4 regions of the Aminipila terrae genome follow, and region 1 is predicted to be linked to each of the others. Evidence: riboswitches for the same ligand, from Rfam matches in the RefSeq annotation. Region 1 holds a riboswitch; each other region holds the start of a gene.

Region 1 (8,047 bases):
CGATACCACCATCTGTAATTATAAAAGAGATTCTTACAAATTCATTGTCACCACACTGCATGACTGCCTCTCGAAAACAGTCTCTTTCCCAAGCTTTTGAAAGATCATAGCAGCAAACAATTGCTCCTGCCAGAAAACTAGCCCTGGCAACGGATATAGTAACACCATATTCTGTGTATACCCAAGTACAAAATCCTGATAAAGCGGCCGCAGTTCCTGCATCCCACGCTCCTGCTGCTTTATCATACAGAACCTTTTCAATATGTGTGCCCTCCGTTATTAAATATAAATCATTAGCAATATCTTTCGGCAAATAAACGCACTGCCATACTCCTCCAAATATCGGACTTGTTTTATCCGCATACCATGTTCCCCCATCTGGAGAATGATATGTCTTTCCTATTAAATCGTACCAAACCTGCTCCCGATTCACAATCATTCTGTTGTTCTTTATCTGAGCATTTCCAAGGGAAACTCCATACCTTTTACTCCTACCGTTTAATTTCACTGTAGTGATACCGCTCTTTGCATCATACGTAATGATTCCATTTTTCTCTATATTTTTATGTGTAATTGTCTTATCGATTTCTCTTCCATACTCAACTATGAGTTTTCTTAAATATGCCTGATCAATGTTAACATCCTTATTCTCCCTGTACCTTATATCTGGATCATTTTTGTCTTCCCATGGCCAAATGATAGAAGGGTAAACTGGTGTATCTCCTAACCCTGTAGTGTCTAACATAGTGGTCATGTCTTTCTCCAGATATGAAATGTCACTCATTGGTCTCTCTAAATACTGAATGGGGTCTACTAACTGAATGTTCTTGCCATTTTTATCGCATGGCTTGCTATCCTTAGATTCACAGAAAACAATTTCAATTAATCCTTTCCCAGTGTTAGCGTCTCGTCCCATTTGTCCAACTACATCACCTTGTTTAACTACATCCCCAACTTGAACTTTCGGATAAGTGTCCATATCTTACTTGCATTGTAATATTGTTGTATTTAAAATCTACATAAAGAAGGTTGCCGTACGTAGATGAATAACCTTTATATGCCACTACACCATCGCAGACAGAATAGACATTGCTATTTGCCGTACCCTGAATATTCATCCCTTTATTTACCGCAGTATACTGTTCATCAATTTGTCCAAACCACAGCGTTACTTCAGATGAATCTGCAGGCCATAATAATTCTCCTGTATTATTAGGTATCGATGTCTCAGGCGGTGTCGGTGGCACATATCTTTCTCCTATTACATAAAAACTATCATTATCATTTCCAAAAGTCAGTACACCTCCGCTGTAAGCCATACCCTGCAATGCATAGGTCTCTCCAGGTGTCTGCCATACTTTTGCTCCATTGCTTCCATTGAAACAATAGCCTGCTCCAGTTCGAGAATTAGTAGTAAAATAGAGGTAATCTACTCCACCCTTTGTATATACTAATATAGAGCTTAGTACAGGTCCCGGTTCTGCGACGGAAGAAACTTCATGGTTTCCTGTTTTGGCTACCTTTTGGACGCCTCCGGCAGTAAATCCACTGTAGTAACCCACATAAATATTATCTCCTACTACTGTTGGAGTAGAAGTAGAGGTTCCTGCCAGCTGAGCTTTCCAGTCTAAAGTCGGGATTCCTTCTTCAGGAGTAAAGCTCCATAAATAACCACCCTGGCTGGTAAAGTAAAGATGTCCGTCTACCAGAGAAATAGTGCTGCGCACATTCCCTGATTCCACTCCTCCTACAGTTGACAAATTGATAACGCTCCCTTCCGAAGTATTGTCAAAATCATTACCTACCGGACGAGCATAAAGATATCCTTTGTCTCCACCAAAATAAACATAATTACCCTCTACTACAGCACCTGCCCGATAAAAGCCGCCATTGCCTGGATTAAAAGTTTTTAACTCCTCATTATCAAGATCATACTGATAATAAGTTCCTAAATAATGCCCTGACCATGTGCCGAAGTATAGATACTCTCCACTTTTCACAATAGGAGTGCCTATTACTGCATTATCTGGTATATTTAAGGACCATTCTGTAATAGGTTCTTCATCAATATTTGCTACTTTTGTAATAGAACTATTCTGTTCATACAACTGGCAATATTCAATCTCCACAGTATTACTGTCATTTTCTGAAATTTCATAGGTAAATTCCAAAATATTATTTGTCCCTGTATTTACAGCGGATTCGGCTGTTGAAAATTGTTGCCCAAACATTAGGTTAAAATAAAAACGTCCATCAATAAAATTGCAAGAGTTTAACGACTCACTTCCAACTATAGTTCCATTTAGCTTAGCAGTGATAGTCATATTCACATTGTTTCCGTTAATTTTTACACAGGTAGCAGAGCGATGAGTGTCACCCTTAGTCAGATTTACATTTGTCTGGGTCAAAGTAACAGTCTGATTACCCGATACGGTTACCTTTCCATCCTCCATGGCAGTCCCTGCAGAAGATACCGTCCAGCCGTCTGTTATGGCTCCTCCAGTCAATGCCAGCCCATCATTATAGGCTTTCTGATTATATCCTGATGCTCCCACATAAATGCATCGGTTATCAGTATCCAGGTAAGGAGAGGATAGTTGGATGCCTGAGCACTGTGTAATTTGCTTATCCCATACTACCTGTGGAGTAGATGCCGTGCAGTCAATTTTGGCTAGTCTGCCGCCACCTTTACCATATGCAGCTTTATACCCGTCATAAAGCACATATGCATAGGTATTTCCATTTCTAGTTTCCATGACAGGTACCGTATCTACTCCTGCAAATGGTTGTCGTTCTGCCCATGTCGACCCTATACTACCAGATCCGTTTTTAGGTAAATCTACACGAGTGACACTTGGACTTCCGCTAATTTCTGCTCCATCTGTCAAAATTCCGTTATGAATATCATTTCCCTGATAGGTTGGCCAGTCCATCCCATAGGCACTCAGACCTGTACTCATAACCATAGCTATAATCATAAGTACTGCCAATGATTTTCTTAGATTAAATGTCATTTTTCTTTTGTTCCTCCTGTTAAAATAATACACAAACACCTATACTGCAAGCTGCTGCAGCCACTTTTACAAAATGTTCCCCCTTTTGTTTTTGCCAACAAAAAAGGCTGTAGCAAATCTGCCACAGTCCATTTTCACTGTTTCTCTTTTATTTATTTTAAAAAATAAATTAAAAATACAATTCCCTGGTCATTTACCTCGTAACCAGTTACTATTTTAATCCATGCAGGCCTTCTGACTTACGTATCCACATTTCTGCCCTCTTCCCAAAAGCTTTATTTGCTTTCAGTGATGGTTTTTCATCTTGTATATGAATGGGCAGGAACTCCTCGTTTACAGCGGCGGGTCCGCGCCGGACTTTCACCGGCTTCCCTCTTAGCTGCCGGCTCCCGCCGACAGACATAGATATTTATTTAATTGAATAGCTCTCCTTGTCGAAATTTGTTTAATATTGTCGAAATTTCATAATTATATATGAAATGGAAATATTTATATTTTCATCAACTATAATATCACTTTAATTTCTATATTTCAACATTATTCTTAATTAAATATTTCTTATCTTTTTATCATGTACTGCTCATAAATTAAAACTGTTGAAAGGTTATATAACCATCCCCCGACAGTTTTAATTATCATGATGTTTCCTACAGCATCCGAATCTTATTCTAACTCAGTGTATGCCAATCCTCTTAAAACGTTCTACTTCTCTAATCTGTTGATTATATAAAAGTTTTGTAATAGTCTTAGTTCTTGCTAAGAAAGTCTAAAATTTAATCAGACCATTCCTATATCAACGGCCTGGGACACATCCTGATTTCATAAATGCTCCGATAAATTAATAATTTGATTTAACAGAAAGAGCATAAAAAAATTATATTATAATAATATTTATATGCGATAGATTCTGAGATTGAGATTTCCATTAATTTTGCCTCTTTGAAATAGTTTTTCCTACTCTTCTCAAACTAAAAAATACATTTAATCACTCCCTTTATTCGACATGATGCCTTATTTTTTTATGGTAGACTATATTATCCAATTTTAAGAAGGAGGTTTGTTATGGAAGACAGAGTATTGAAAAATCAAGAGCCTGCCGATGTGTTTTTCTATTTTGAAGAACTCAGCAAAATTCCCAGAGGTTCCGGCAACGAGCAGGCCGTTAGTGACTATTTGGTCTCTTTTGCAAAGGCTCATGGTCTGGAGGTCATGCAGGATGCAGCACTAAATGTGCTGATTAAAAAACCTGGCAGCCCAGGCTATGAAAACAGTCCCGGCGTGGTCATTCAAGGTCATATGGATATGGTCTGTGAAAAGGGCCCCGGTGTGCTCCACGATTTTTTAAGAGATCCGATTAATCTTCAGGTGCATGATGACATGATATATGCCACGGGCACTACGCTGGGGGCAGATGACGGTATTGCCGTTGCCATGGGGCTGGCTCTTTTGGCCGCCGAAGACATTCCCCACCCGCCATTAGAGCTATTAGTTACAACCTGTGAGGAGACGGGAATGGATGGAGCTCACGGACTGGACTCAAAATCCATCTCAGGTAGAACACTGATTAACATTGACTCAGAAGAAGAGGGTATTTTAACTGTCAGCTGTGCTGGAGGATGCATGGCCCGGATTAACATCCCCGTTTCCTGGGAGACTCCGGATACGAATATGAACTTTTTCTCCTTGACAGTGGAAGGCCTTCAAGGGGACATTCCGGAATGGAAATCCACAAAGGCAGAGCCAATGCAAATAAATTGCTTGCCCGCTTGCTGGATTATATGAATGCTAATTTATCTTTTACATTGTGCTCTATAGACGGTGGTTCTGCGCACAACGCTATTGCCCGGGATGCCAGAGCTGTCATCGGATGCCTCAAGGAGGATGAGGAATTGTTGCGCAAGCAATTAGATGACCTGGAGGCAGTACTACGAGATGAATTCAAAATAGCAGATCCGGACCTCCGCATTGTTCTATCCCCAATGGATAGCCAGCCTAAACAGGTCTTTACATCCAGTAGCGCCCAGCAGGTGGTCCAATTCCTGTACCTCATACCAAATGGAGTTCAAACCATGAGCATGGATATCGAGGGGCTTGTGGAAAGTTCTTTGAATCTGGGCGTCATTGAGACCAGGGAAGAGACGGTGGAAATCATCAGCTCTATCCGGAGCTCTTTGGGCAGTATCAAGGCGAATATCTTCAATACTATTGTTTCTATTGCACATCTTACAAATGGAAAGGTGGTTGAAGAGTCATCCTATCCAGAGTGGCGATACGACCCTGACTCAAACGTACGGGCATTATTTGCTGATTTATATGAAAAGATGTTTGGTGAAAAACCTCTGATGAATGCCATTCATGCCGGACTGGAATGCGCATTATTTGATGAAATGTTCCATGGGCAAATGGATATGATTTCAATTGGACCTACTATGATAGGGGTTCACACAGCAGAGGAACATCTGAGCATCCCTTCCACCCAGCGAACATGGAAATTTTTGAAAGAAGCACTTAAAAATATGGGCTAACTACAGTCAGATAAACCTTTTGGGTATTAACAGAATTGAAAATAAACATCTATTTCCAATAAATTGTTGAAAGGTGAGTGTTTTATGAATAAAAAACTATCCAAAGAAGCTTATGGCGGCGTATCTGGAAAAGACTACGTGCCATATATCTCTAACGGCTCCAAACTTGGAGGAAATATTGTCGTCTTAATTATCGGTATTTTATTAGCCGCACTATTTGCGGCCTCCACAGCTTACTCTGGCATGAAGGCTGGCCTTACTGTAGCTGCCGGTATCCCCGGCTCTATCTTAGGATCTGTATTCATTGCCATCTTTGCTAAGAAAAAGGGCATTCTGGGCAAAAACCTGATCCAGGGCATGTCCAGCGGTGGTGAATCCATCGCCAGCGGTATGATTTTCGTTATGCCAGCCATCCTTCTGATTGGCTCTCATGTTTCCGCTCTGGAAGGCTTCGTGATTGGAGCAGGTGGTGCCCTGTTCGGCCTGGGATCTATTTCTTTAATTTATAACTACCTGATTGTGGAAGAACACGGCAATCTGATGTATCCTGAATCCATGGCCATTTCGGAAACCCTGGTGGCATCTGAAGGTGCCAAAGATTCTATCAAGTTCATGGGTACTGGTTTTGTCATCGGAGGGATTCTCACTGTTTTGACCAGCTCCTTCCTGAACGTGACCAACAACGTCATCAGCTATGTAAATGAATCCTTCTATAAATGGCGTTTTCAGCTGGAGGTGAATCCTCTGCTGTTGGGTATCGGTTTTATCGTTGGTCTGCCAGTGGCACTGACTATGTTCTCCAGCTCTATCCTGTCCAACTTCGTCATTACGCCTCTGATTGGATATTTTGCCACTTTAAGTGGAAGCACGGCCCCAGTGTGGAATAATCCGTCTGTGGCCATGGGTTCCATGCAGGTAAGCGATATTGCTGGCAGCTATGTAAAATATATCGGTGCAGGTATCATGCTTTCTGGCGGCCTGATTGGTGCCATTCGCCTGATTCCTACTGTTGTCTCCTCTATTAAGGAGACTAAAAATGCTAAGGCCACAGGAGAAGGTGGCGGTACTCAGCAGACCGTCATTCTACTGGGTGGTATGGTAGTCGGTTTTGTGGGCGGCTTCATGATCTCCGGCGGCAATATTATGATGGCTATTCTGACCACCATTTTGTCCTTAATTCTGTCTATGCTGTTCACCATCGTTGCAGGGCGTCTGACTGGTACAATTGGTACTTCCAATCTGCCTGTCTCCGGTATGACCATCGCCTCCATCGTGATTGTTACTCTGCTATTTGTGGGCATGGGTTGGACCAGTGAAGTAGATAACCGTACCCTGCTGCTGTTTGGCACCTTTATCGTCACCGCCATTGCTACGGCTGGTGGCTATTGTCAATCTCAGAAGGTTACCTTCGTCATCGGCGGTGATAAGAATGAAATGCAGAAATACTACGCCATAGCCAGCATCGTGGGTGTGGTAGTTGTTACTGGTGTCATCTTATTACTTGCCAGCCAGCTGTCCATGACTGGTGATAACGTACCATTTGCACTGCCTCAGGCCAACTTAATGGCAACATTGACTTCTGGCATTATGTCCGGCAAACTTCCGTGGGTTATGATCATCGCTGGCATGTTTCTCGGCGTTGTCTTCTTCCTGCTTGATCTGCCTGTTATGACGGTTGCTATCGGATTCTATCTGCCAATCGCTACCACCTCCATCATTCTGGTAGGGGCTCTGCTTCGCGTACTTGTAGAAAAGGCATCTAAGAGCGAAGAAGAAAAGGATTACAGAATCTCCAACGGCGTGAGCCTATCCTCCGGCCTGGTGGCTGGCGGCTCCATCATTGGACTGATTGGCATCATCCTACAAGTAACTGGCGTGGTTGGCGCAACCCCTCCATCCGGATTTGCCAGCTCTAATGGTATGGCTTTAATCTTACTAGTGGTTCTGGTGGTTGCTACCATTATCCCTCTCATGAAAGCTAAACCAAAGAATGTCAGCTAAACAACCCAATTTATTAGATATCATATTTCAAGTTTCAAGCAAGCTTCTATATGAGGTCAGTGATGAGGGCATCGTGACTATACTGATTAAACAGGATCATATGATTCAACGCTTTTTCCGAAAGCTGAGGGTCAAAATCCCAGAATATCGGCAGATTGCGATGGATGACTTCGGAAGTTACGCCTTCCTGCAAATCGATGGCCATAAAACGGTACGGGAAATTGGTGAGGCGCTTGAAGCTAAGTTCGGAGATAAGGTGCACCCCCTCTATGAAAGACTGTCGCTGTTTCTGACCTATATTCAGCATCGGTGCCACTATATCGAAAAAGTTCAGCCTTAAGTTTCTCTAAAAAGCGTGGAAAGCGCTATAGTTACATAAGCGCAAACGCTAAAAATGAACAAAAATAAATACCCCTTGATGTAGGAAATAACACTACATCAAAGGGTATTTTTAATTTATCAGTATCTATAATAGTTCACGACTTACTGAAACTACTTCGGCTTCTG
Region 2 (8,047 bases), 1.3 Mb from region 1:
ACTGGACTGGAGAATCAGGATAAAAAGAATGTTTCGCTGAATTATCAGGTGAAGTCTGCAGCGTATGATTCTCCGTATTCTGGTATGAATAAGAAGGTAAACGTAACCTTTGATAAACTGGAGTTACGGTATAATAATCCTGAATTAAATTTAAAATATGAACTTTTGCCAACGAATCAGTATGTTGCTACAGGGGATATCCTTTCCAGAAATTCTGCTCCTACAGCACAGGAAAAGCAGAAGAAAATAGCAGAGATTAAAAAAGCTCTTTTTATTTATTATAAAGATATAATAGACAATCGATTAAATACGGATAGTGAATATGATCCCAACAAAGGCGATGAGTGGATCATGATGGATCTTGCCTACATAAATGAATTTTATCCGGTGGGTAAGGAAGAACAACAGAAAATTGATGATTACCGTAAGCACTACATCGAATCATTACGTGCCTATATGGAAACTCATGCAATACCTAACAATGATTTTAAATCAACCAAATATGACCGTATCTTAATGGCTATGACAGCTATGGGCTATAATCCGGAAGATTTTGTGAAATCTGAAGAGGAAAAGGGATCAAAGTTCGATTTTATTGGCACTATATCGGATAAGAATTTTGGTCAGGATGGACAATTCATGGGAGCCTGTTACGGATTGATGGCCATGGACAGTGGCAATTATGCATTCAGGACGGGAAGCCAGTATGCCACAAGAGAAGAACTGATTAAGCGTTTCACCCCAAAAGCGGATTTTTATCTGCCTCAGAATACCACCGTATCAGATTTCGTGTCTATGCCTATGCAGTCTGCTGCCCCTTATGCCGGGCAGAACTGGGAAAATGTTATTTCACAGCTTTCAGGAGCCCAGCAATGGGATGGAAGGTTTGGTAATATCTGGACCACAGATCAGGTAGTTATACTGCTTTCTGCTTTGGGGGTTAACCTCCTGGATGATACAAGATTTATCAAAGATGGAGAGTCAGCCATCGATGCAATTTTAAAAGATGGTTTTGATTTAAATAACATGAAAATAACACAGCCCAGCCTGTCTAACCAGCATGCAGAAGCTTTAATTTCTGTAATGGAGGTTGAACAGGGAAGGAATGGTGCATGGTGGCTGTTTGATAAAACCAAAGCAAAAGCTTATAAAGATAATAATGCTATTACAAAAGCTGCAGCAGGTAAGGATGCAGATAAAGGTGACATGACCGTAACTTTCAGACTTATTGGAGATACCCAGCACGACGGTTTTGATAAGCACCAGAAATATGTAAACTGGGTTAAGACGACAAGCTATAAGGTAACAGAAGGAAGTACGGTTTATGATATTTTTATGAAGGCAGTAAATGATAATAAGCTGTCTCAGAAAGGCGCTGAATCGGGATATATAAAATCAGTAAAAGCACCACTAAAATATGGAGGCTACTGGTTGGGGGAATTTGACAATAACAGCCCAAATTCAGGCTGGATGTTTACTATAAACGGACAGCATCCTAACTCTGGAATTAAGGGGATAGTACTGAAGGATAGTGATCAGATTATAATGCATTATGTTGATGATTATACGAAAGAAACTATCTATACGGTAGATGGACAGGAGCAAAATCATCCTGCCTATCCTGACAGATGGCTGGAGGCAGCAGACCAATAAAAGATGAAGCATTTAGGGTAATAAGCCACATATGTATTTACAAGGAAATGCTTTGGTGATAAAATATTTAAGTAGATATGGATATTTGATCCATGAATAATTTAATATGTTGCTTTTGTGTTTTCTTTCTGTCCAATGGACAGGGAGCTGTAATAGGGAATCGAGTGTAAGTCTCGGACGGTACCGCCGCTGTAAGCACTAAGTACATGTTTTTGACAATGTCAGCCACTGAGAAATCGGGAAGGCCAAACATGTACGCTGGATATGAGTCCTGAAAGTGTAAGTCAGAATATCTTCGCAATAGTTCAGAATTTAACCCACGAGTCATGGGTGTAAATAAATAATGTGCACAGAAATACGGCTGTGGCAGTTTTAACAGGCTGCCGCAGTTTTTTTTGTGTGAAAAAAGAAATGGAGAGGGAAAATGAAACAAAAGAAGAAGAGCATGCTGTCAATTTTCTTAGTACTGATTATGGTATTTGGTAACATGACCAGTATTTTTGCGGCTACTGAGAAAACCTCGGTTAATCAGGCATTGACCGAGACAGCAAAATATTTACAGCAGACAGTAATGGATCCCCAACCCGGATCAATAGGAGGAGACTGGGTGGTAATGGCCCTTGCCCGCAGTGATTATAAAGTTCCTCAAAGTTATTATGACAGTTATTATACTGCACTGGAAAAGCATGTAAAAGAATGTAAAGGAATTTTACATGACAAGAAATATTCTGATTATTCACGAACTATTATTGCACTGAGTGCAATTGGCAAAGATCCAGCCAATGTAGCTGGGTATAATCTGCTTACTCCTCTTGGGGATTTTAATAAAACTATATGGCAGGGCATTAATGGACCTATTTGGGCACTTATAGCACTGGATTCAAAAAACTATCCTGTGCCGCAAAACAAAGATGCTGAAGTCCAGGCTACAAGAGACATGTATGTAAATGAAATATTAAAAAGGCAACTGGCTGATGGTGGTTTTTCACTGACAGGAGGAACTACAGGAGCAGCTAAAGGAGATGAAATTGCAGATACGGATATTACTGCAATGGCATTGCAGGCACTGGCAAAATACCAGAATCGCACAGATGTAAAAGCAGCTACAGAAAAAGCTCTGGCATGTCTGTCTAAACTACAAAATGAAAACGGTGGATTCAGCTCATGGGGAACAGTCAATTCTGAAAGTGCGGACCAGGTTATTGTGGCTCTTACTGAACTGGGGGTTTCTGTGGATGACAGCCGATTTGTAAAAAATGGACATACATTAGTAGAAAATATATTACAGTTCAACATAAAAGGAAACGGATTTAAGCACATTCTTTCAGAGACCAGTGCTAATCAAATGGCTACAGAGCAGGGATTTTATGCGTTAGTTTCTGTTCAGAGACAATTAGATGGAAAAAGCAGCATGTACAGAATGACTGATGGGAAAACTGCGGAAGCATCAACTCAGGCTACTGGTACTGATAAAACGGTATCAGGATTAAAAGATAAGAATGCCGATGTGAAAGCAATGCCAGTTACTAAAGAAGGCAGGACTTTTACAGACATTAAGGGGCATAAAAATCAAAAAGCAATTGAAGCTTTAGCTTCCAGGAGTATTATTAACGGTAAAACCGATACTGCTTTTGAACCAGATGCAACTATGACTAGGGCAGAATTTGCAACTATTGTGGTACAGGCACTTGGACTTACCCCAAAAGCTGACAATGTATTTAAAGATGTGCCCGATAAGGCATGGTATGCAGGCTATGTAGGGACTGCATACAAATATAAAATTGTAAGTGGTATATCTGCAACAGATTTCAATCCAAATGGAAGTATTACAAGACAGGAAGCTGCAAGCATGGTAGCCCGTGCGGCTGCTTTGTGCGGCATGAATACAAATATGGATGCAGCAACCATACAGAATACACTTGCACAGTTTACGGACTATGTGGATGCAGCCTCATGGGCCAATAGTGCATTAGCATTCTGTTATAGCAATGATGTTTTAGACAAATCTGATTTGACAATTTCCCCTAAAGCACCAATTAAACGCTGTGAAATTGCAGAAATGTTATATCGTATGTTAGGTAAAGCTGATTTAATGTAGGAGATAAGATTGTGAAAATTACTAAGAATAAAATCTATGCAGCACTTGCCATCATTGCTGTATTGTCGATTACATTCTTGTGGGGCGGAGGGTTTGCTAAAGGCAGCCCTTCCTCTGATTTAAAGAGTAAAGCCACTGTAGAAGCATCGAAACAAGATGAAGTGAGCAAGGGTGCGGTCGCTGTAGACACAGAAAAAAAGGTCGCTACGGTTACAACACAAGAAGCCTTAAAAACTGAAAAGGCAGTAGAAACAACAAAGCCTGCGGTAAAAACTGCAGAAGTTAAAGTGAATAAAAAAGATGTGGCTTATAGTGAATCCAAAGGAATGGCAATTGATCCATCAACGGGAAAAGACAAATACCAGACGGATCCAGTACCAGACGGAAAACCTGTACCAGTAGAACCAGGGTCTGTTAGCGTGACTAAGAATGCAAAGACTTGTACTATGTCTATTGAATGCAAGACTATTTTGGACAATATGAACAATCTGAATAAAGAAAAAGTGGAATTAGTCCCAAAAGACGGGGTTATCATGCCTGCTACCACTGTAACTTTTTATGAAGGGGAAAGTGTATTTAATCTGCTTCAGAGAGAGACCAAAAAGAACAAAATACATATGGAGTTTTCCAATACTCCAATTTATAATTCCGCTTATATAGAAGGAATACATAATCTCTATGAGTTTGATTGCGGAGAATTATCAGGATGGATGTATAAAGTGAATGGATGGTTCCCTAATTATGGATGCAGCCGATATCAGATAAAGCAGGGAGATGTGATTGAATGGGTTTATACCTGTGATCTGGGCCGCGATGTTGGGGCGGATTTGATGAAAAATAAATGCTATGCAGATGCATTTTCTTCTTATCATCCCTTTGTAAATTTTTTATACTTTGCCTTGGTACTATTTTTTTCTATGGTATTGATGCATCCTGTCTGCTTAACGGTTTCCCTGATTGCAGCATTTTGGTATTCAATTTATATTAAAGGTAAAAAAGCGGCAAGATTTAATTTTTTAATACTCCTTCCTATGTTGGTTGTAACGGCTATTATTAATCCGGCATTTAACCATGCGGGTATTACCATTTTAACCTATTTGCCTAATGGAAATCCCTTGACTCTGGAGTCAATTTTATATGGAGTCGCAGCAGCTACTATGCTGGCGGCGGTTATATGCTGGTTTTCCTGTTACAATGAGGTCATGACTTCCGATAAATTTGTATATTTATTTGGCAGGATTATTCCTGCATTGTCATTGATACTTTCTATGATACTCAGGTTTGTGCCCCGGTTTAAAGCCCAGATAAAAGTAATATCTAATGCACAAAAATGTGTTGGTAGAGATGTTTCTAATGGAAGCGTTATACAACGGGCAAAAAACGGGATAACTATTTTATCTATTATGGTGACATGGGCCTTGGAAAATGCCATTGAGACGGCAGACAGCATGAGGAGCAGAGGCTATGGACTGCCGGGAAGAACGGCATTTTCTATATTTCATCTTGACTCCAGAGATAAAAAGGCATTAGCGGCCATAGCAGGATTAGGACTTTGCGTACTGGCAGGTCAGATTTTTGGAATTCTCTATTTCCGATATTATCCTTCTATGAAAGGGAATCCCTTAGAAATATTTTCATATTTTCCTTTTATTGCTTATGCCGGATTATGTATCGTACCAATTATTATTAATGAACAGGAGAAAAGACAGTGGACAGCTACTCAATTAAACAGTTAAATTTTTCTTATCCTGAATCACAGAAACAGATATTAAAAGACATTAATCTAACCATCTCTCAAGGAGAATTTGTTACATTATGCGGACCTTCCGGTTGTGGTAAGACCACTTTACTTCGTCAGCTAAAACCTATTTTGTCACCTCATGGTGTCCGGGCCGGCCAGATATTGTTTGAAGGAGAAGAACTTGAAAATTTAGACCAGCGAATGCAAAGTTCCAGAATTGGATTTGTGCTGCAGTCACCAGATAACCAGATTGTTACTGATAAGGTATGGCATGAGCTGGCCTTTGGGTTAGAAAGTCTTGGATATGATACACCTACCATTCGGCTCCGGGTGGCAGAAATGGCTTCATTCTTTGGAATACAGACCTGGTTTTACAAAAATGTATCTGAACTGTCTGGTGGACAGAAGCAGTTACTGAATCTGGCTGCAATCATGGCAATGCAGCCTTCTGTACTGATTTTAGATGAGCCTACCAGCCAGCTGGATCCTATTGCAGCGTCAGACTTTCTGGCAACCATAGGGAAAATCAACCGAGAACTGGGGACTACAGTAATCATGACAGAGCATCGCCTGGAAGAAGTACTACCCTTGTCCGATCGGGTTATAGTAATGGATGAAGGCAGTGTGATTGCAGATGACTGCCCAAAGAACGTGGGGCAGGAACTTAGTAAGATGAAACATAAAATGTTTTCTGCAATGCCTGTTCCTATGCAGGTTTATGCAGCAGTTCCTAATAATTTAGAATGTCCTATTACCGTTAGAGAAGGCAGAGTGTGGCTAAACACATTTAAAGAGAGTAAACCTCTGTTGCCTTTAATTGAACAGAAATCAAAAAATGATAAAGAAAGTAAGAATGCTAATAGAGAACAATGGATGGTAGAGCTGGATCAGGTATGGTTCAAGTATGAAAAAGACTTGCCGGATGTAGTGAAAGGTGTAAGTCTCCAGGTAAAAAAAGGTGAACTATTTACTCTTTTAGGAGGAAATGGAACCGGTAAGAGTACGACTTTATCCTTGCTGTCAGGGATTAATAAACCATACCGTGGATCTGTAAAAATAGAGGGGAAAGTTCTATCGGATATACCGGATAATGAAAAATTTGGAGGCCTTTTAGGGGTACTACCCCAGAATCCCCAGGCTCTGTTTGTGAAAAAGTCTGTGAAAAAGGACTTACAGGAAATGCTTTCTTCAGTTCAAATTTCTAAGGAGGAAAAGGAGCAGCGAATAAATGCGGTGGCTGGATTATGCCAGCTAAATAGCCTTTTAGAACAACATCCTTATGACTTGTCCGGTGGTGAGCAGCAGAGAGCAGCTCTGGCAAAGGTTCTTCTTTTAAAACCAAAAATCCTGTTGCTGGATGAGCCGACTAAAGGTCTGGATGCGGAATTTAAACAAATATTTGCGGGTATTTTAAAAGGCTTAAAGGCACAGGGCATTACTATCATCATGGTAAGTCATGACGTGGAATTCTGCGCAAAGTACGCAGACCGATGTGCCATGTTTTTTGACGGAAACATAGTAACAGAGGGAACACCCAGGGAGTTTTTTAGCGGAAACAGTTTTTATACTACTGAAGCTAACCGTATGGCAAGACATCTGGTTCCGGAGGCGGTTACTGCGGATGATATCATTCAAGTCTGTGGTGGAAAGAAAAAACTTGAGATCTGTGAAATAAATCAGCAAATGAATTCTTTCTTTGATTTATTCACTTCGTATAAAAATTCAAAAGGAGACAAAATTAACAGCCAGAATATATCAAAGAATAAGCTTAAGTTCTTAGAGAAAAAAAAACAGCAATCTGCACAGGCAGCCAAAAAGAGACAAACCATTTGTGATCAGGTGGCTTTAAATGAGAGAAAGCTTTCTAAGAGAACTAAAGTAGCAGCAACAATGATTTTACTACTGATACCACTTACCATTTTTATTGGTATCTATTATTTGAATGACCGTAAATATTATTTTATTTCCATGCTGATTATATTGGAAACTATGTTGCCCTTTGTAATGATGTTTGAGGACAGAAAGCCTCAGGCAAGAGAGCTCATTGTTATTTCTATACTTTGTGCTATAGGCGTAGCTGGAAGATGTGCCTTTTTTATGCTTCCCCATTTTAAACCGATTGCAGCTATTGTTATCATTGCGGGGGTAGCCTTTGGGGGTGAAACCGGTTTCCTGGTAGGGGCTTTAATAGCCTTTGCCTCCAATATTTTCTTTGGACAAGGCCCCTGGACTCCGTGGCAGATGTTTGGATTCGGTGTAATAGGGTTTACGGCAGGGGTGCTTTTCCGGAAGGGAATATTGAGAAGTAATAAAATATCTCTGGCTATTTTTGGAGGCCTGGCTACGTTTTTTATTTATGGGGGATTTTAAATCCTGCGTCGGTTCTTATGTTTTATTCAAAGCCAACAGTGGAAATGTTTATACTAGCCTATATGAGAGGAGTTCCAGTGGATCTGGTCCATGCTACGTCAACGGTATTTTTTCTGTGGATTATGGCAGAAGCCATGCTTGAAAAGCTGGACCGAATTAAAGTAAAATATGGGCTGATACAGGAA
Region 3 (8,047 bases), 1.3 Mb from region 1:
TCTCCTTCTTTAAAATAGCAGTCGATAATACCCTGTACGATTATATCTTCCCCTTTAATTTTTTTCATTAAGTTAAAGGGGGTCTCTCTATATATTTCATCTGCTTGGGCCATTCTTTTGCCTAAAGATGAGCATTGAAACTCCACTATCATTTTTGCATGTTTTCTGGCCTCATCCGCTTCTTCTTCAGTAAGCAGCTGCCTTTCTTCAAGTTCTGTAACAAAACATCGGACATAATCCAATGCCTTATTCCCCTTCTCTAAACATTCAACGTAACCTTCTCTGAAATTCCAATGTTCTAATACATTATGCATAATAGTCCCACGTTCTGATGCACTAAATCCAGTTTTAATGTCTTGTGCAAATTGAGGAACTGCCAATGCTGCTTCATAAGAAGTTTCATAATAAAGTCGTTCATATTGTTCGGGAGTGATGCTTTCTTCCGACAAAAATCCGCTTATCTTGTTAAGCTTGCTAACAGAGAATTTTGATTTTAACAATCTGGCATAGTCAAATCCATATTTGAAAGATAACTGTTTATCAATCTGGGCATAAATCTCCGCAAAACCTGCCATCTGTTCATTCTTCACCTGTTCTTTTTCTATGTTATTGAGGAATTCCCTGAGTTGCTCCCTGTTTACATGGTTTCTCACATTATCAAATGAAATTTCCTGTGCATTATGGTGATATACTGAAATACTGCTCTCTGAAATAACTGGCATAATCATATCCAGGTAACTGGATGCTCTGAATACATCCGGTCCATCCATACCAGTCTTTGCTTCCTGGTATTTCTCCAGATCCTTTACACAACCCAGTAATACAAGCTTATCCTGTGCCCTGGTCAGTGCCACATAAAGAATTCTGACCTCTTCCTCCATGTCCTCCTGTTTTCTCTTGTTGTCAATAGCCATCTGAAGTAATGTTTTTTTATAAAAATGTTTTTCTCTTTCTATGTAACGAATACCAAGTCCAATGTTTTTATGCAAATCAATTGGCTTTCTGGAATTGGCATTATTAAACCTTTTTCCCATACCCGCTACAATAACCATTGGGAACTCCAATCCCTTGCTCTTGTGAATGGTCATAATCCTGACAACATCATCATTTTCCCCTACAAGAGTTACCTGGCCCATGGGGACTTTTTTATCTTTGACAGCATCAACATAGGTAATAAAGCCGTAAAGACCTTTCATCTGGGATGATTGAAACTGAACAGCCTTATCTATTAAGGCTCTGAGATTTGCCTGTCTTTGTCTGCCCCTGGTAATGCCCCACAAAGGTAAAGTATCCAGTATCCCATAACAACTTCCAGATTAATTCATCTAGTGGCATGAATTCAGAAACCTGTTTCCACTCTGCCAGTTTTTTTAGTACGTCAATACATTTTTCTGATAAAGTGCTATGAATATGCGGATTTATGGCTGCATATCTGTAAAATGCCTCATAATAGGATGTATTCTTGCAGTTACTTCTTATCTCTGCCAGTTCTTCCACAGTAAAATCAAAAATGCAGGAATGTAATACACTTATTAAAGGAATATCCTGTCTTCTGTTATCAATAATTCTTAATAAGTTTAAAAATATCTGAATTTCAAGGGTATCAAAATATCCGTCACTGTCATTTATATGGGATGGTATATCCATCTCTGTAAGCACCTGCTGGAATTTATCCGCATAGTTTTTCTGTCCTCTCATAAGTATGACAATATCCCGCTTTGTCATAGGTCTTTCTATATTGTTCTTTGCATCAAAGATGCTTTTGCCTAAAGATTCTTTGATAAGTTTTCCAGCTATGAAAGCTTCCATTTCTGCAGACTTCAGTTCACGGATTTCTTCATCAACATCCATATCCTCCGTAATTTTCTGATCTACCAGATGTAATTCTGCCGGATAATCAAGCTCTCCCTCATAGGATACCCCTTTATACAGGGCTGCATCACCATCATAGCCTTCCATGAGTCTTGCGAATAAATCATTTACCGCTTTTATAACATTACCTTTACTTCTAAAGTTTACATTTAAGTCTATCTTCTCATCCTGTTGGTTTTCCTGTTTCTTGAAACGTTCATATTTTTCAACAAAAATTTCCGGTTCTGCCAGTCTGAATTTGTAGATACTCTGTTTTACGTCACCAACCATAAATAAGTTATTTTCACCTTTGATAGCAGCGATAAGGGTATCCTGTATAACATTGCTGTCCTGGTATTCATCAATAAAGATATATTTAAATTTATTTCTGTATTCACACGCTGCCTGTTCATTCTTTAATATTTTTAAAGCATAATGTTCTATATCATTGAAATCAATCAGTTTTTTCTCTTCTTTTTTTTGCCTGTAATGCTCACTGAACCTTTTTACCAACAGCGCCAGTGTCTTTGCATATGGATGAACTTTATTCATATCTTCAATGTACTCATGCAAAGGCCGTGAAAAATAGTTCTGCTTTATTTCCTTCAGCGCATCTTTGCATCGTTCACGGTATATTGCTGCGAACTCTTTAACTTCATCAAAGGGCTCTTTTTCATCCTTCGTGGTTACCATTCTTGCATAAGAAATTTTGCCAAGATTTTCACCAAACTTCTGAAAATTACCTGATTCAAAAGTTTCAATGGCTTCATCAATAGCTGCTAAGTCTTCCCTGCACTTTACCGCAAACTTTACTGCTCCCGCTTCTTCAAAAATTTCAATAGATTTATCGTAGTTTGTTCTGGCATAAAAAAGTTCTTTTTCTACATATTCCTTTATCTCTTTGAATAAACCGGATTGTAAAAAATTTTCTTCATCCATGGCTAAATTTTCTACACTATTTTCAAGCCATTCCCACGGTTCGGGTACACTTTGTATAGTCTGGAATACTTCCCGTATCATTTCTTTTACTGCATTTTCATTTTTGCTGGAAGCATAATTGTTCAAGAACGTTGTAAAATCAACATTATCCTTTTCAAACATTTCTTCAAACAGCTCATCCATTGCATCTGCCTGAAGTATGATCTGTTGAGCTTCATCGCAGATCTTAAAATCAGGATCAATTCCAATCACATGAAAAAATCTTCGTATAACTTCCAGTGCAAAGGCATGGAAAGTGCTGATATTGGCCTTATATATTATGTTCAACTGCCTACGCAAAAAAGCTGTATCTCCTGAATTCTTTTCAATCTCAGAGGTTACAGCCTGAACGATTTTTTCTCTCATTTCTGCTGCTGCTGCATTAGTAAAGGTGACTACCAGCATCTCATTGACAGAAACACCTTCATCTATGATTAATTGTTTAATCCTTTCAACTAAAACAGCAGTTTTACCAGAACCTGCCGCCGCCGCAACCAGCATATTTTTATTTCTAAGCCCGATGGCTTCGGCCTGCTTTTCAGTCCATTTCATATCCAACCTAACCTTTACATTTGCTTAACTTAATCTTTTTTGTTTTATTTAAGTCTCTTTTATTCTATAAAGAATTTTTGGATATTTCAACAACTAATTATATTTTTATCCTGATTCTGGGTTAAAATAAATTTTTATTACTCACTCGGTTATATATCCTTGCTGGTTCTATTTCTTTAACGATAAGATCTTTGGTCTTTTGAACAAGTTCGAACATCTCCCCTTGTTTCATGTATCCCTTCATTATATCTGCAACTCTTGGGAACAGTTCCTTCTTTTCCCCATAAAAATCAATGAGCAGCATCCAATGCTCTCCATATGCATTTTCTCCCATGACTTTCATTAACCAGGCAGCCTCAACCTCAAGACTTCTTTCAAAAAACCGTTTTAAGGCTGATGTCATTCCGCTGGGTACACTGTCTGGCATTCTCAGGCTCATTTGCCCAGTATATTCTTCTCTTCGAACATTCATTCCTGTTGCCTGGGAATCTATTATATCCATTAAATTTTTGTCCAGAACTATGTTTTCTTCATAAGGAGCAATGGCAATTCCATTTATCTCTGGTTCAGCATCGATTATAATATATTTAAGCTTGTTATAGGGTATTTGTATCAATTGCTCTTCTTTAAATCTGCCCAAATTTGACTTCTTATGTAAAAAAGCTGGAATTAATTTTTTTCCATCTGCAGTCATTAACAGAGCAAAAGTCTTCTTGTTGTTTCCATGCCCAGAAGAAACATCAGGTACCCATAGCATCGTTTCATTGAGTTCTTTATAAAATTCCATCTCCGTTTTAAGAGATCTTTCCTGTGTCAGCTTTTTAAAGAAATCCATCAGTTGTGTTTTGCTTTCCAGCATATTATCCTTCCTCCCTTTTTTCCTATATTCAAACCTCATCTTTAATATTATTAATTTATATACGATTACAAAAAAACTGTGACTAATAAAGTCACAGTTCCGTTTTTAACTGTATATGTTTTAATGGGCTCTATACATGCTAAAATTGCAGCATATAAGCAAGCCTTCACCCTTACCGAAGTATATTCAATTTATGTTTGTCTTCTGACTTATGTATCATCACCCTTTGCCAATCTTCCCAAGTTTTCACTCAGTGACTGCTCTTTCTAAAGAGCTGCGGCTCGGACTCCTCACTTACAGCGGCGGTACCGTCCCGGATTCTAACCGGAGTTCCATCTTAGCCATTAACAGCATCAACTGTTAACGGAACATAAATTACATTATTTATTAATTTCTCTTTTCCCTATTTATTTCATATTATCAACAAATTTTACCTTTGTCAATTAGAAGAGAGAAGAAACACCCTAAGTCTGATAAAACAAGCTTAAGGTGTTTAAAATGATTACTTCATATAATTTGCAATCATGGCAGTTGCTTCTGCTCTGGTTGCCTTGTTCTTTGGATTAAAGTTATATGATCCTAAGTTATTCTTCTCTCCGTTTATGATACCTGCTTTCTGCATGACCGTAACAGCATCTTTTGCATAGCTGGCTATCTCATAATCATCAGCAAACTTCAAGGCTTTATTCGTTTCTGGAAGAGTTTTCTTAGAAATACTGGCGACATATTTTGAAATCATTACAGACATATCCTGCCTTGTAATATTTGCACATGGTGAGAATTTCTCGTTTCCTGTACCACCTGCAATGCCATTTTCAACTGCCCATGCCACAGCATTTGCATACCATGCATTTTCCCATACATCTTTAAATTTTGAACCAGTGTATTTACTCAAATCAGCTCCACTCATGTTAGCAAGAATCTGTACAAACTCTGCCCTTGTTATATTGCTGTCTGGTGCAAATACTGTGTCACTTTTTCCTTTAACGATATCTCGGGCTGCCAGATATAAAATCTTGTTTTTCGCCCAATGATTAATAGTATCAGCAAATTTTATTTCATTGTAACCAATCACATAGGTGGACCAGTGATTATTTTCCATAACAAAATACTTGCTGTCATCTGTCATGTGACCATTTTTAATAATTTCAAGCTTTCCATCAGGATTTAACCAATACGCCACAACACCTTCTGCTTTTTCACCATTTCCAAGAATATATGGAAGAGTGGCAGTGGCTGTTCCACCCAGTTGAGAAACGGTCTGACTTCCGTTCCGAGCGGTAAATTCATACACGGGTCTGCCTTTTAATTTTGCCTTGACTTCATCGGTTGCAGATGATAGCTTAGCCGTAGCACTTCCTTCTTCTGCTTTTGCCACACTAATGCTCAAATCTCCTTCCACATTCTTAGTCAGGCCCTTTATAATATCTTTATCAAAAGTTATTTCACCTATGACCGTATTTAAAGTGATTGCCTCCACAAAACCATTTGACAGGGTAACTATTGAAGACTTAGGTATAATTGTTTCTATTGATGAAGCCTTACTGTCTGAATTTACGTCTATTCTCAATTCTGGTACAACTTCAGTTTTTCCGTCTTTCTGCGCACTTTTTACTTTATCCTGTAATTCTTTTAGTGCCTTGGTTATATCATCTGATTTTAAAACAGCCTTCGCTTCGTTTGTTGTATCATTCAGAGTTGCTGTGGCTGTAGTTGTAACTGTGACATTATTGGTATTTTTTTGTGTTCCTCCTGTTATAGAACCTTTACTCCCTTCTACTCCAGGAATATACCCCCAACATCACGTCCTAAATCCTTTGTATAAAGCCATTCCACATAATCATTCTGGTAGACTCGTTCCAGAGCAGCTGAATGTCCTGGGAACTTTCCGTTTACCCGATACATCCATCCACTTTGATTGCCCCTGTCAAATTCAGACAGCCCATTAATTCCTCTTATGTAAACACCATATTTAGTATTTTTGTCTACCTTTAATGATGCTCCTGTTTTTTCTAACAGACTGAAAGCCGTCTCACCGGATTCAATCTCTATTTCGGTTTTAGCGTATTTGCCACCCCATTTTTCACCTACCGGACCATCTATACTGATATATGCTTTTTTTGAAGTTGGTACAACCGGAGAATCACCATTTAAGGATTTTACCTTTACTGTAAATTGTTTCTGAGTGCTTGTCCCATTTAAATATATTTTTGCGGTCAATAGCACAATGATATCTTCTTTGGCATCCCTAGTTACTTTACCGTTCTCATTAATGGCAAACAACTTATTTGGAAGCCATGTAACAGAAGTACCAAATAATCCGTCATTGGTTAGAAGTAAATCTCCTGTGACCTCATTGCTCGAATCAATGGCCCCACCAATCTTCAATGCTTGAGCTGCATCGTATACCAAATGCTGATTTAAAGTTGAATTATCTGGTAGTTTTGAAGGGTCTTCACAATACTTAAATATTAAATAACTTCCTTCTTCCACATTATACTGGTTTAATGGCTCTGTAATCCGGATACCATCTCCATCTTCTGTTTTTTTGTAAACATACCACTGCCCTTTACCATCAGTTTTAACACCTCCCAGCTCCTGAATAGCTTTATCGCCAGCAGTAATGCTTATCTTATTTTCCAAAGCTGTCTGCTGTAACACATCCAATATAGTTCCGCTTTTGTGTACAGAAGCATTCTCTAAAATCTTGCTGTTTCCTGTTTTACCGTAAATGGATATCTCTGCAGTGCCTTTTTCTTTCAGTCCGTCAACTGCATCTTTTAAGTTAAAATAACTTTGTCCAAAATAGTAATTCTTCATTCTATCTGCATCATTTTTAACCTGTAATGCAGCCTCATAAGCATTCTTTAAAGTGTCAAAACTTTTTGTTGTATATTTACCGTCACCATCTGTCACAAGGGTTCCTGCACTTTTTATTGTTTCTTCAAATTGTTCAGGTTTAACCCCTATTCTTCTCCATACACTATCACCGTAATATACATCTCCAAATTCAATGGCTATCTGTGTATTCACATCAGTTTTCCCAGCAACCTCTTGGTTATACAGCGTATCAAGAACTCCAGTGCCATCTTTTTTCCATTCTTCGTTAGTCAAATCAAAACCTGGCACACCAGCCTTCTGCATAGCCGTAAAGCCACTTACTACGCAGCCATTGGATAATGCAATACTTCCGCCATCTACTCCACCTGTATTAAACAAGCCTTTATTTATCCCCGTTTTTTCTTGCTTTTCCTTTAATGTTGCGATGAAGTTATTTAATTCATCTGTTGTATCGGAATTTCCATTACGCATCATAGTGGTTGCCATTGGAATTAAAGACCATCCTGCAAGGTCTGGACCATACTGCAAATCACCTAGTTGACTTTTGAAAAAACCTTCTATACTATTTCTATTGTACTTATGTGCCTGTGGATCAGCTGCCGCTGCGTCTAAAGCCATAGCTGCCCAAATAGGGCTGCCCCATGCTCCCCAGCTTTTTTCATCTAGAAATTTCTGTAATTTTTCAACATAGTTTTCTCCCTGATAATTATAGGGTTATCTCCCTGAGCTAAAATCTGCAGAACAACAGCCCCATAATCTGTTCCCTGCCAAGTAGAAGAGGCTCTATGACTTTTTACATCATATAATTTAAAGTTATAATTATCAAAGTCATCGCCCAAAACGGATTTAGCTGCAAAAATATCCCAATAAGAGCTTGTCAAATCTCTGTTATGATTGTAGTAGGAGCGAAGTTGAGCAACAGCCTTATCCACCACGTCATCTGACAATTGCCTGGATACAGTCACT
Region 4 (8,047 bases), 1.3 Mb from region 1:
GCATAAATCAGGAATGGAAAAATACGCACATGCTTTTTTTAGTGGAAGACTTTTCAGATGAAGAAAAAGCTATGCTGGAAAAAATAAAAGATAAAGCCCTTGAACTTGGAAGATCTCCCCTCCGAAAGGAAGTTGATGAGGAAGTAAGAGAACAACTAAAAATAAAATGTAAAACATGGCGTAACACATTATATCAGATAGGCATGAAACCAATAGAAAAGCCAAAGTCTTTTACAGAAACATATCTGGATGATAAAAAAAATAAAGGCAGACAACATAAGGAAATTTTAAGTAATGGTTTATATAAAGTACTTAAACTAAACAAAAAAGAAAAGGAAGATTTAACGGCATTAAGACTAATTATTAACGAACTGGGACGTACTCCCATTAAGGAAGAATTGCCAGAAGCCGTTTACAATGGATTGATGAAAACCTGTGGAAGCTATCGGAATGTGCTGTTTCAAGTGGGCGCAGTGCCTTTAGACAAAACGGAGACTCAGAAAATCAGGCGTAGAGTAAAGGGGGGAAAATAATGAACAGAGCAGATAGAATTGAAAAAAATTTGTTAAATTATCTAAAAGAAATTACCCATACTGGAACAGAGCTGGAAAGGAATAATGAAAACTTTTTTAAAAAATGGTTTGATTCGATTCCATATTTGAACAGGAATCCAGAACTATGCGGATTTTATGATATTGAAAAGGATTGTTTAAAAAGGCGGATTCCCTGGGCCTTATTAAAAGGACAGGGAAACAGGACTATCGTTATGCTGCATCACACGGATACTGTAGATATTGATGATTTTGGGAAGTATAAAGAGTATGCTTATAAACCTTCTGAATTGGAAGAATTATTCCTTGAAGGAAAAGTTGAATTAGATGAGGCTACCAGGAAGGATTTAAACTCTGGTGAGTGGTTATTTGGCAGAGGTGTTTCTGACATGAAAGGCGGAGGGTGCATCCATCTGTCTCTTTTTGAGGAATATAGCCTGCGGGAAGAATTTAGCGGAAATATTCTTCTGATTGGTGTCCCGGATGAAGAGAATCTGTCTGCGGGTATGAGGTCAGCTGTTAACCTGCTGAGAGACTTAAAGGAAAAGCATGGATTGGAGTATGTATTACTTTTAAATGTGGAACCTCATGACCGAATTGATGAAAATAACATAACCATCTATGATGGTTCTGTCGGTAAAATTATGCCTATTTTTCTGGTGAGAGGAAAACTTGCACATGTGGGACAAATTTATAAAGGGCTAAATCCGGTTAATTTATTGTCTGCTATTGTAAGAAAGACGGAATTAAACCCAGAATTCATTGAAAAGGCAGGAAACACTGTCACCCCTCCACCAGCCTGGTTATATTTTAAGGACAGAAAAGATGTATATGATGTTTCGTTACCCCTTTTAGCAGGTGGATATATGTCTGTATTATCTCTTAATAAGCCACCCAAGGAAATTTTAGACAGATTAAAAGCCATTAGTGAGGAAGCATTTAAAGAAGTGATTTCAGATATGGAGTTAAGCTATGAAAAATACAGAAGCCTGACGGACATGGATTATGGAGAAATGGACTGGAAGCCAAATGTAAAATATTATGGTGAAATCTACAATGAAATTTTGGAAGAAAAAGGCGAACTATTTAAAAAAGAAATAGCGGAATTTCAGAAAGAGCTTGAAGAAAAAATAGATAAGGGTGAATTAACCAGAATAGACGGAGCGTACCATTTAATGGAAAAAACTCTGGAATACTATAGCGATTTATCCCCAGTTGTGGTGATTGCTCTGGCACCTCCCTATTATCCAAGTACCAATAACGCCATGCTTGATAGTGGCAGAGAGATTAATGAATTAATATTTGAACTGGATAAATATGCAAGAAAGCAAACAGGAAACGGGATTTATACCCAGAATTATTTCACAGGTATTTCGGATTTAAGTTATGCTATGTTCACAGCAAATAAGGAGAATATAGACTATATTCAGGATAATATGCTTTTCTGGGGGATATGTATTATATACCACTTGATACCATAAGAGAGCAATCCATGCCAGTATTAAATGTGGGACCATGGGGAAAAGACTTACATAAATATACAGAAAGAGTTTATAAAAAGGATCTTTTTGAAAGACTTCCTCAATTGATAGATTTCATAGTAAACAGTGTTTTGTAAGAAACATAAACAATAGAAAAAATATAATAAATGCTGGTATTGAGAAAATTTTAATGATATAATGGATTACAAAATTATACTATTGTGTAAATACAATACATAAAAGAAAAAGTGAAAGAAGTGGAAATGTAAGACCTTTTTGGCGTGACCTAAAAGGTCTTTATTTTACTTAAAAGTGTGTGAATCGTTATAACGGGAGGAAATTATGAAAAGAAAAATTCAGATTGCTTTATGTATGTTGTTATGCTCAGTGATTTTCTTTGGATGCTCCAGTAATGAACTGGGGTATTTAGATCTATGCAAAGAGATGAGTAATATAAAATCATGTCAGTTCTCTGGGACTGCAGAAATTTATTACGATGCAGATGCTATAAAAGAATTTATAGCTAAATATGCGGAAGATGAATATTTAACGGAGGATTTAGAAAAGGATTTCAGCAAATTTACTGGAAAGAAAAAAATTGAGCTCCTTTACAGTGGAAGTGGAGAAACCAGTGACACTGAAGGTAAATATGAGCTTGATATCAAGGCCAGAATTGATGGTAGGGAAGGAAAACTGGGAAAACTTTACATAAGCTCCACAGAAGGCATTTATATAGAAAGAGATATGCTTATTAATTTATATCAGCTGTCAAGAGACTTGTTTACTGATTATAAAAATTCCTATTTTTATAGCACAGCTTACGAAAAAGAATTAAGAAATGCACTTGGTACGTCAGAATATATCCAGTTGTTTAATCCTGAAGATGCACTTGAACTTGAAGACGAAAGTTCATTCGATTCAAGCGTATATAACAGTGCAGATTTTACCAATAAAACAATGGAATTCATCAAAGACATATTTAAAGGATATACTTCAGGCACAGTAACAAGTATTCCTGGAGGGTACAGTGTTTCTGCAGATGGTGACAGGTTGATTCAGATTGCATCAGAGTGTTTAGGCTATATGGGCAGCAATATAGATGATATCATTAACAGCTTTTTGGAGTTTACATCCTATATGGAAAAACTGCAAGGTATTGAAAGTGATGAAGAGAATATGAAAATCAGTGATGCAGATAGGGCAGAAATGGCTGGACAGATTGCAGCAATTAAAACGCAGCTGGACTATATGCATAAAAAAGGTGAATTGGACTTTATTAAACCGTTTAGCTATAATCAGACTGTTAAAAAATCTGGAAACGTTTATACCTGTGAACAAAACCTTTCAATGAATACGAATAGTAAGGATTTATTTTACATAAAAAGTAAATCTACTATGGAATCAAAAAAAGTAGATATGAAATTTCCTGTACAGGGGACAGATATAAGTGCTATTTCTCAAAATATTTCAAAGTTAGAGGATAAATACAACCCGGTTAAAAAAGTTGAAATTTCATGGGAAAAGTCCAGAGAGACAGCGGAAGATGGTTATGATTATTGTGACATTTATTATACAAGAAAAAGTGCGTCTCCATTATCCCAGGAAAAAGATTATGACTGGGGCGAATATCAGAATTTAAATAAACAAATGTACGTTCCACTGAGACAAATCTGTGAGTACTTTGGAGAAGAGGTTGGCTGGGACAATCAAAACAAAATAGCATATGTTGTCCGAGACGGGAAAAAAATCAAGATTAATGGCATTTATGATACTGAGACAGTGTTTGTGAAAGCCCGGGATTTTGAAAAATTGGGATATAAAGTAAACTACAATGGAAGTAATCCTGATACTCATTTAGTAACTATTGAAAAGAATTAATGTGGGTTACAAAATAGAAAGTTATGAATTGGCTGAAATAAAAAATATTTATTAATGAGTATAGGGTTGACAAAACTTACCTAAAGATGATACCATTAGGCTAATAACTGAATAAACATTTATGTTCTGCAAACTGAAACCATGCAAATTGATTTGGCGGTAAGTTATGCAGCTAAGAGGGAAGCAGGTCAAAGTCCTGCGCGGTCCCGCCGCTGTAAGTGAGGAGTTCCTTTCTATAAGCCACTGGTTTTCTAACTGGGAAGGCAGACAGGAACAATGATACACAAGCCAGAAGACCTGCATAAATTGTTGGAGTAGCCGACGGGTAATCGGTGATGCTTATAGGCCTTAGGGGCTTTTAAGAATGATAAATATTACAGAAAAACGGACTGTAGCAATCTTGCTACAGTTTTTTTTGTTTGTTTTCATTCGTATGAAGAAGTCTTTTCATTCCTGAGGGTGTAACAGATTTGCAAGATATGCAGATTTGTTATAACCCTCATCCTTTTTTGGACTTAAAGTTAAAAATATACTTTTTAAATATTAATTAAATATAGTTAGATACAAGGAGGAACGCCATGAATGTTAATTGGTTCAAAAATCAGGACAATATAGTTTATGCAAATACTCAGGAATTTGTGGACAATTTTTCTAAAGAAACAGGGATTTCTAATCTGGCAGAAAAAATCGAAGAATTTAAAAAATCTCCAACTGCAGATGGAGTCACTGTCATTGGAAGAAAAAGAACAAGTGTAAAACTTTTAGTACCAAATCTGACGTTTAATGAAAAAATAGAAATGGGAGAAAATGTATGGATTTACATGGGAGAAAACTATGAAAGCTATTGTTTGTATTAACTAAAACTGTAATAAATAAAATACAGAAGTCTCTTAGTTGAGTAAAACAGGAATTAGTTTTTCAAGTGCTCGCTAAGGGATTTTTTTTACGTAGAAAGGATTAAAGTAATATATGATTCAACTGATAAATATGCCTCTTGTAGATGAAGTATTAAAGGAGTACAAAGACAGCAGCGAGCTGGAAAAAGTATGCAGTAAATATGGCTGCCATGGAATCGAAGCCATATGGGGGGACAGGAATGTAAATTTAAAGTAGATAAAACTCTCATTAAGGGCTGGCATTTAGCTTTTTTTTGCGATTGGTTGGATTTTTGGAATGAAAACGAAATTGAGTTAATTCATAAATTTAAAAATGCAGAAACCTGGGAAATGTTTTATGGTGGAAAAAACAGGGAGGCACTTATAAAAATGCTGCGTGAGGATTTGGACAGGGCAAGCCGTGCGGGTGCGGAATACGTAGTTTTCCATGTTTCAGATGTCTCCATAGAAGAAGGATATACATATAAATGGCTTCATACAGATGAAGAGGTAGTAGATAGATCGGCAGAATTAATTAATTTGTTATTTGATGGCCAGAAATACGAGTTTAAATTGTTAATGGAAAACTTAAACTGGGCAGGCCTGGATTTTACACGGCCAGAGATAACTAAAAGGCTTCTAAAAAAAGTACACTATAAAAACAAAGGAATAATGCTGGATATAGGACATCTCATGTGCACGAATCTGGAATTAAAAAGTGAGCAGCAGGCAATAGAATATGTTCACAGGATGCTAGATGAACATGATATATTGTGCAGATATATAAAGGGAATTCATTTACATCAGTCCCTGAGTGGCGAATATGTTAAACAACATCTTTGCATAGCACCTGATTTGCCAGAGGATTATTTTGAGAAGTTCAGTGTTGGGTATAAGCATATTCTGAATATAGACACTCACAGGCCTGTAACGGATTCTGGGATAAAAAGTGTCATAGACAGAATAAACCCCGACTATCTGGTCCATGAACTGGCAGCCTCTGACAGAAACGAAAAGGAACAGGTCCTGCACATACAGACAGAAACCTTGAAGAGACCCTGATGTTTTATATTGGTGTGGTAAATTATCAGAGGAAAAAGAGTGTTGTCTGAACAGTAAGAAAGGAAACTAAAATGCATCAGGAGAGCGCAGCAGAAAAGTATATAAAAGAATTTTATGAAATAGTAGACGAAGGCATTAAATCAGGAAACCTGGAGTATGATGAGGGCATTAAAAATGCAGAGCGTATATTTGAATTCTCCCAGACCAATTCTGGGAAAGGAAGACTTGTTTATTCCAGCTTCTCAGATGAGGATTTATGTAAAATATTGACACGTAAAGCCAGAGAGCTGGGGCATGTTCCTGCACAGAGAGAACTTTACTGGTTATATAGGATATACATAAAGAGGCGGTTTGGGAACTGGCCTAAGGCACTGATCACCGCAGGGCTTTCAAAAAAAGCAGGAAAATGCGGGGATACCTATGAAAAGGTCAAAATGGATAAAGAGCTTGAAAAAGAATTACTCAGCAATCTAAGGAAGAAGGCTGAAGAATTAGGCAGACCCCCTCATATGCATGAAATGGGAGAAATAGCTGAAAGCTTTAAATACAAGTTTGATACATGGGCAGAGCTTCTTGATGCAGCAGGTATTGATAACCAGTGGAAAAACTGGCAGCCTGTATATAAATTGGACGACTTAACGGAGGAGGAACAAAAGCTCCTTCAGTGTATACGTGAAAAGGCAATTGAACTGGGAAGACCTCCTATGCGTACGGAAATAAGGAATGAAATCAGGGAAAAGTTAAAAAAACGTTGTGGTACCTGGAGAAATATATTGTTCCAGATAGGGCTGGAACCCATTCAAAAAATAAAACCTTTTAATGCAACCTACCTGGACGGAAGAAGAAATAAACTTATTAAGCATAACGAACTTTTAGAGGGAAGTGTTTTTAAACTTGTTAATCCCAATGCTGAAACAGTAAGGCAGTTAAAAGCACTGAAAACCAAAGCCACGAGAATTAACAGACCTTTGGTGAAATCAGAAATACCAAAGGAAGTATATAACAATCTGATTGGACAATGTGTAAATTACAGAAATATTTTATATCAGATAAATCTTGAACCTCTTGAAAAATCCAAGGAGAAAGAGATTGAAAAAGAACTGAGAAAATTGAGGAAATGATTAAATGTATAAAAGAAATATAAATAAAATATTTGCACTTTTATTAACGCTAACTGTACTATTTACCACTATCAGTTCATCGTCTTTTGTTTCAGCAGATACCATAAAGAAAGAGAATTCCGTACATATGGGTACCAGTCTCTCGGATGGACAGATTTTCGTATGCAAGGCATTTGACACTAGTAGCAAGCTGAACTTTACTGTTGATATTAACAATGGAGCTGTAGATGATAAAGGAAAGCCAGTTGCTCCGGAGATATATCTGCAAAGCACATCCAATTCATTAAAAAATGAGTGCCAGATTAAAGGGTGGCTGGATAAAGAAAATAATTCATGTGGTAATTATAGAAATTACAATGCAAAAACAAAAAGATGGGATATTTCAATTGATATTAATGGATTTTTAGATTCTCAAATGGAGAATACTTATGCACCATATAAAATCCGCATTGAGGGTAAAGCACCAGATGGAACTTCTGTCAGCATAGAAAAACAAGTGTATGCTATGTATAAGACGCAGTTTTATAAGCCTGCAGGGACAGCGATCATATCCATAGAACAGTCCGCCATAGATAAAAGTTATTATTTAATGCCTCAGACCGCACAAATTTCTATGGGGGAAACCGTTGGAATTCTAATAGAGAAGTTAATGGGTAAAGACAAGGTTAAGATAAAAGAGTCCAGTATTAAGCAGGATACTTGCTTAACAGGATTATATCAGAAAAATGAAAAGGGCGGGTTCCTCCAAAATGGTGATTATGGTCCGCAATCCCAATGGATTGTGTCAATTAATGGGACGAAAGTAAATAGTGTGGACAAAAATGCTCTTAATGATGGAGATGTAGTACGTATTATGTTTTCAAAAGATGGAGGAACCGATGTGGGGTTTCCCCAGTGTAATAAAACAGATACTTCTACATCCATGACTAAGCTTTTTCAAAAGGTTTTTCAAGTTCAAGGAGATAAAGGGGTAAATAACGTACCCGAAGTAAAAAACGCAATTATCAAAGCAAAGCAGTATCTCTGTGGAAATGGACAGACCGTTGAAGGAATAAAAGAACAACTTACATCTTTAGAAA

Evidence for each region. Region 1 has a riboswitch for cobalamin ahead of Ami3637_RS08900 (hypothetical protein). Riboswitches for the same ligand answer to the same signal wherever they lie in the genome.
Region 2: linked by a shared signal. The riboswitch ahead of Ami3637_RS02430 (S-layer homology domain-containing protein) and the one ahead of Ami3637_RS08900 (hypothetical protein) in region 1 are both predicted to bind cobalamin.
Region 3: linked by a shared signal. The riboswitch ahead of Ami3637_RS02495 (enhanced serine sensitivity protein SseB C-terminal domain-containing protein) and the one ahead of Ami3637_RS08900 (hypothetical protein) in region 1 are both predicted to bind cobalamin.
Region 4: linked by a shared signal. The riboswitch ahead of Ami3637_RS02455 (hypothetical protein) and the one ahead of Ami3637_RS08900 (hypothetical protein) in region 1 are both predicted to bind cobalamin.

The regions. Positions count from the first base shown of each region.
Region 1 is NZ_CP047591.1:1,855,214-1,863,260, reverse strand. Features, by position in the region: gene Ami3637_RS08905 (hypothetical protein) at 1-979, opposite strand, end outside; gene Ami3637_RS08900 (hypothetical protein) at 939-3,014, opposite strand; cobalamin riboswitch at 3,222-3,434, opposite strand; gene Ami3637_RS18555 (M20/M25/M40 family metallo-hydrolase) at 4,077-4,796, shown strand; gene Ami3637_RS18550 (peptidase dimerization domain-containing protein) at 4,733-5,539, shown strand; gene Ami3637_RS08885 (OPT family oligopeptide transporter) at 5,624-7,540, shown strand; gene Ami3637_RS08880 (PqqD family peptide modification chaperone) at 7,530-7,880, shown strand; gene Ami3637_RS08875 (DUF503 domain-containing protein) at 8,007-8,047, opposite strand, start outside.
Region 2 is NZ_CP047591.1:515,621-523,667, reverse strand. Features, by position in the region: gene Ami3637_RS02435 (DUF4430 domain-containing protein) at 1-1,653, shown strand, start outside; cobalamin riboswitch at 1,754-1,968, shown strand; gene Ami3637_RS02430 (S-layer homology domain-containing protein) at 2,078-3,751, shown strand; gene Ami3637_RS18160 (DUF4430 domain-containing protein) at 3,763-5,487, shown strand; gene Ami3637_RS02420 (energy-coupling factor transporter ATPase) at 5,460-7,862, shown strand; gene Ami3637_RS17205 (hypothetical protein) at 7,880-8,047, shown strand, end outside.
Region 3 is NZ_CP047591.1:535,280-543,326, forward strand. Features, by position in the region: gene Ami3637_RS02485 (3'-5' exonuclease) at 1-1,196, opposite strand, end outside; gene Ami3637_RS02490 (UvrD-helicase domain-containing protein) at 1,222-3,381, opposite strand; gene Ami3637_RS02495 (enhanced serine sensitivity protein SseB C-terminal domain-containing protein) at 3,503-4,240, opposite strand; cobalamin riboswitch at 4,418-4,629, opposite strand; gene Ami3637_RS02500 (S-layer homology domain-containing protein) at 4,743-5,810, opposite strand; gene Ami3637_RS02505 (DUF4430 domain-containing protein) at 6,017-7,699, opposite strand; gene Ami3637_RS02510 (immunoglobulin-like domain-containing protein) at 7,744-8,047, opposite strand, start outside.
Region 4 is NZ_CP047591.1:525,710-533,756, reverse strand. Features, by position in the region: gene Ami3637_RS02475 (homing endonuclease associated repeat-containing protein) at 1-533, shown strand, start outside; gene Ami3637_RS02470 (M20/M25/M40 family metallo-hydrolase) at 533-2,032, shown strand; gene Ami3637_RS02465 (hypothetical protein) at 2,005-2,169, shown strand; gene Ami3637_RS02460 (stalk domain-containing protein) at 2,375-3,910, shown strand; cobalamin riboswitch at 4,060-4,229, shown strand; gene Ami3637_RS02455 (hypothetical protein) at 4,489-4,767, shown strand; gene Ami3637_RS02450 (hypothetical protein) at 4,880-5,023, shown strand; gene Ami3637_RS02445 (TIM barrel protein) at 5,071-5,847, shown strand; gene Ami3637_RS02440 (homing endonuclease associated repeat-containing protein) at 5,919-6,968, shown strand; gene Ami3637_RS02435 (DUF4430 domain-containing protein) at 6,973-8,047, shown strand, end outside.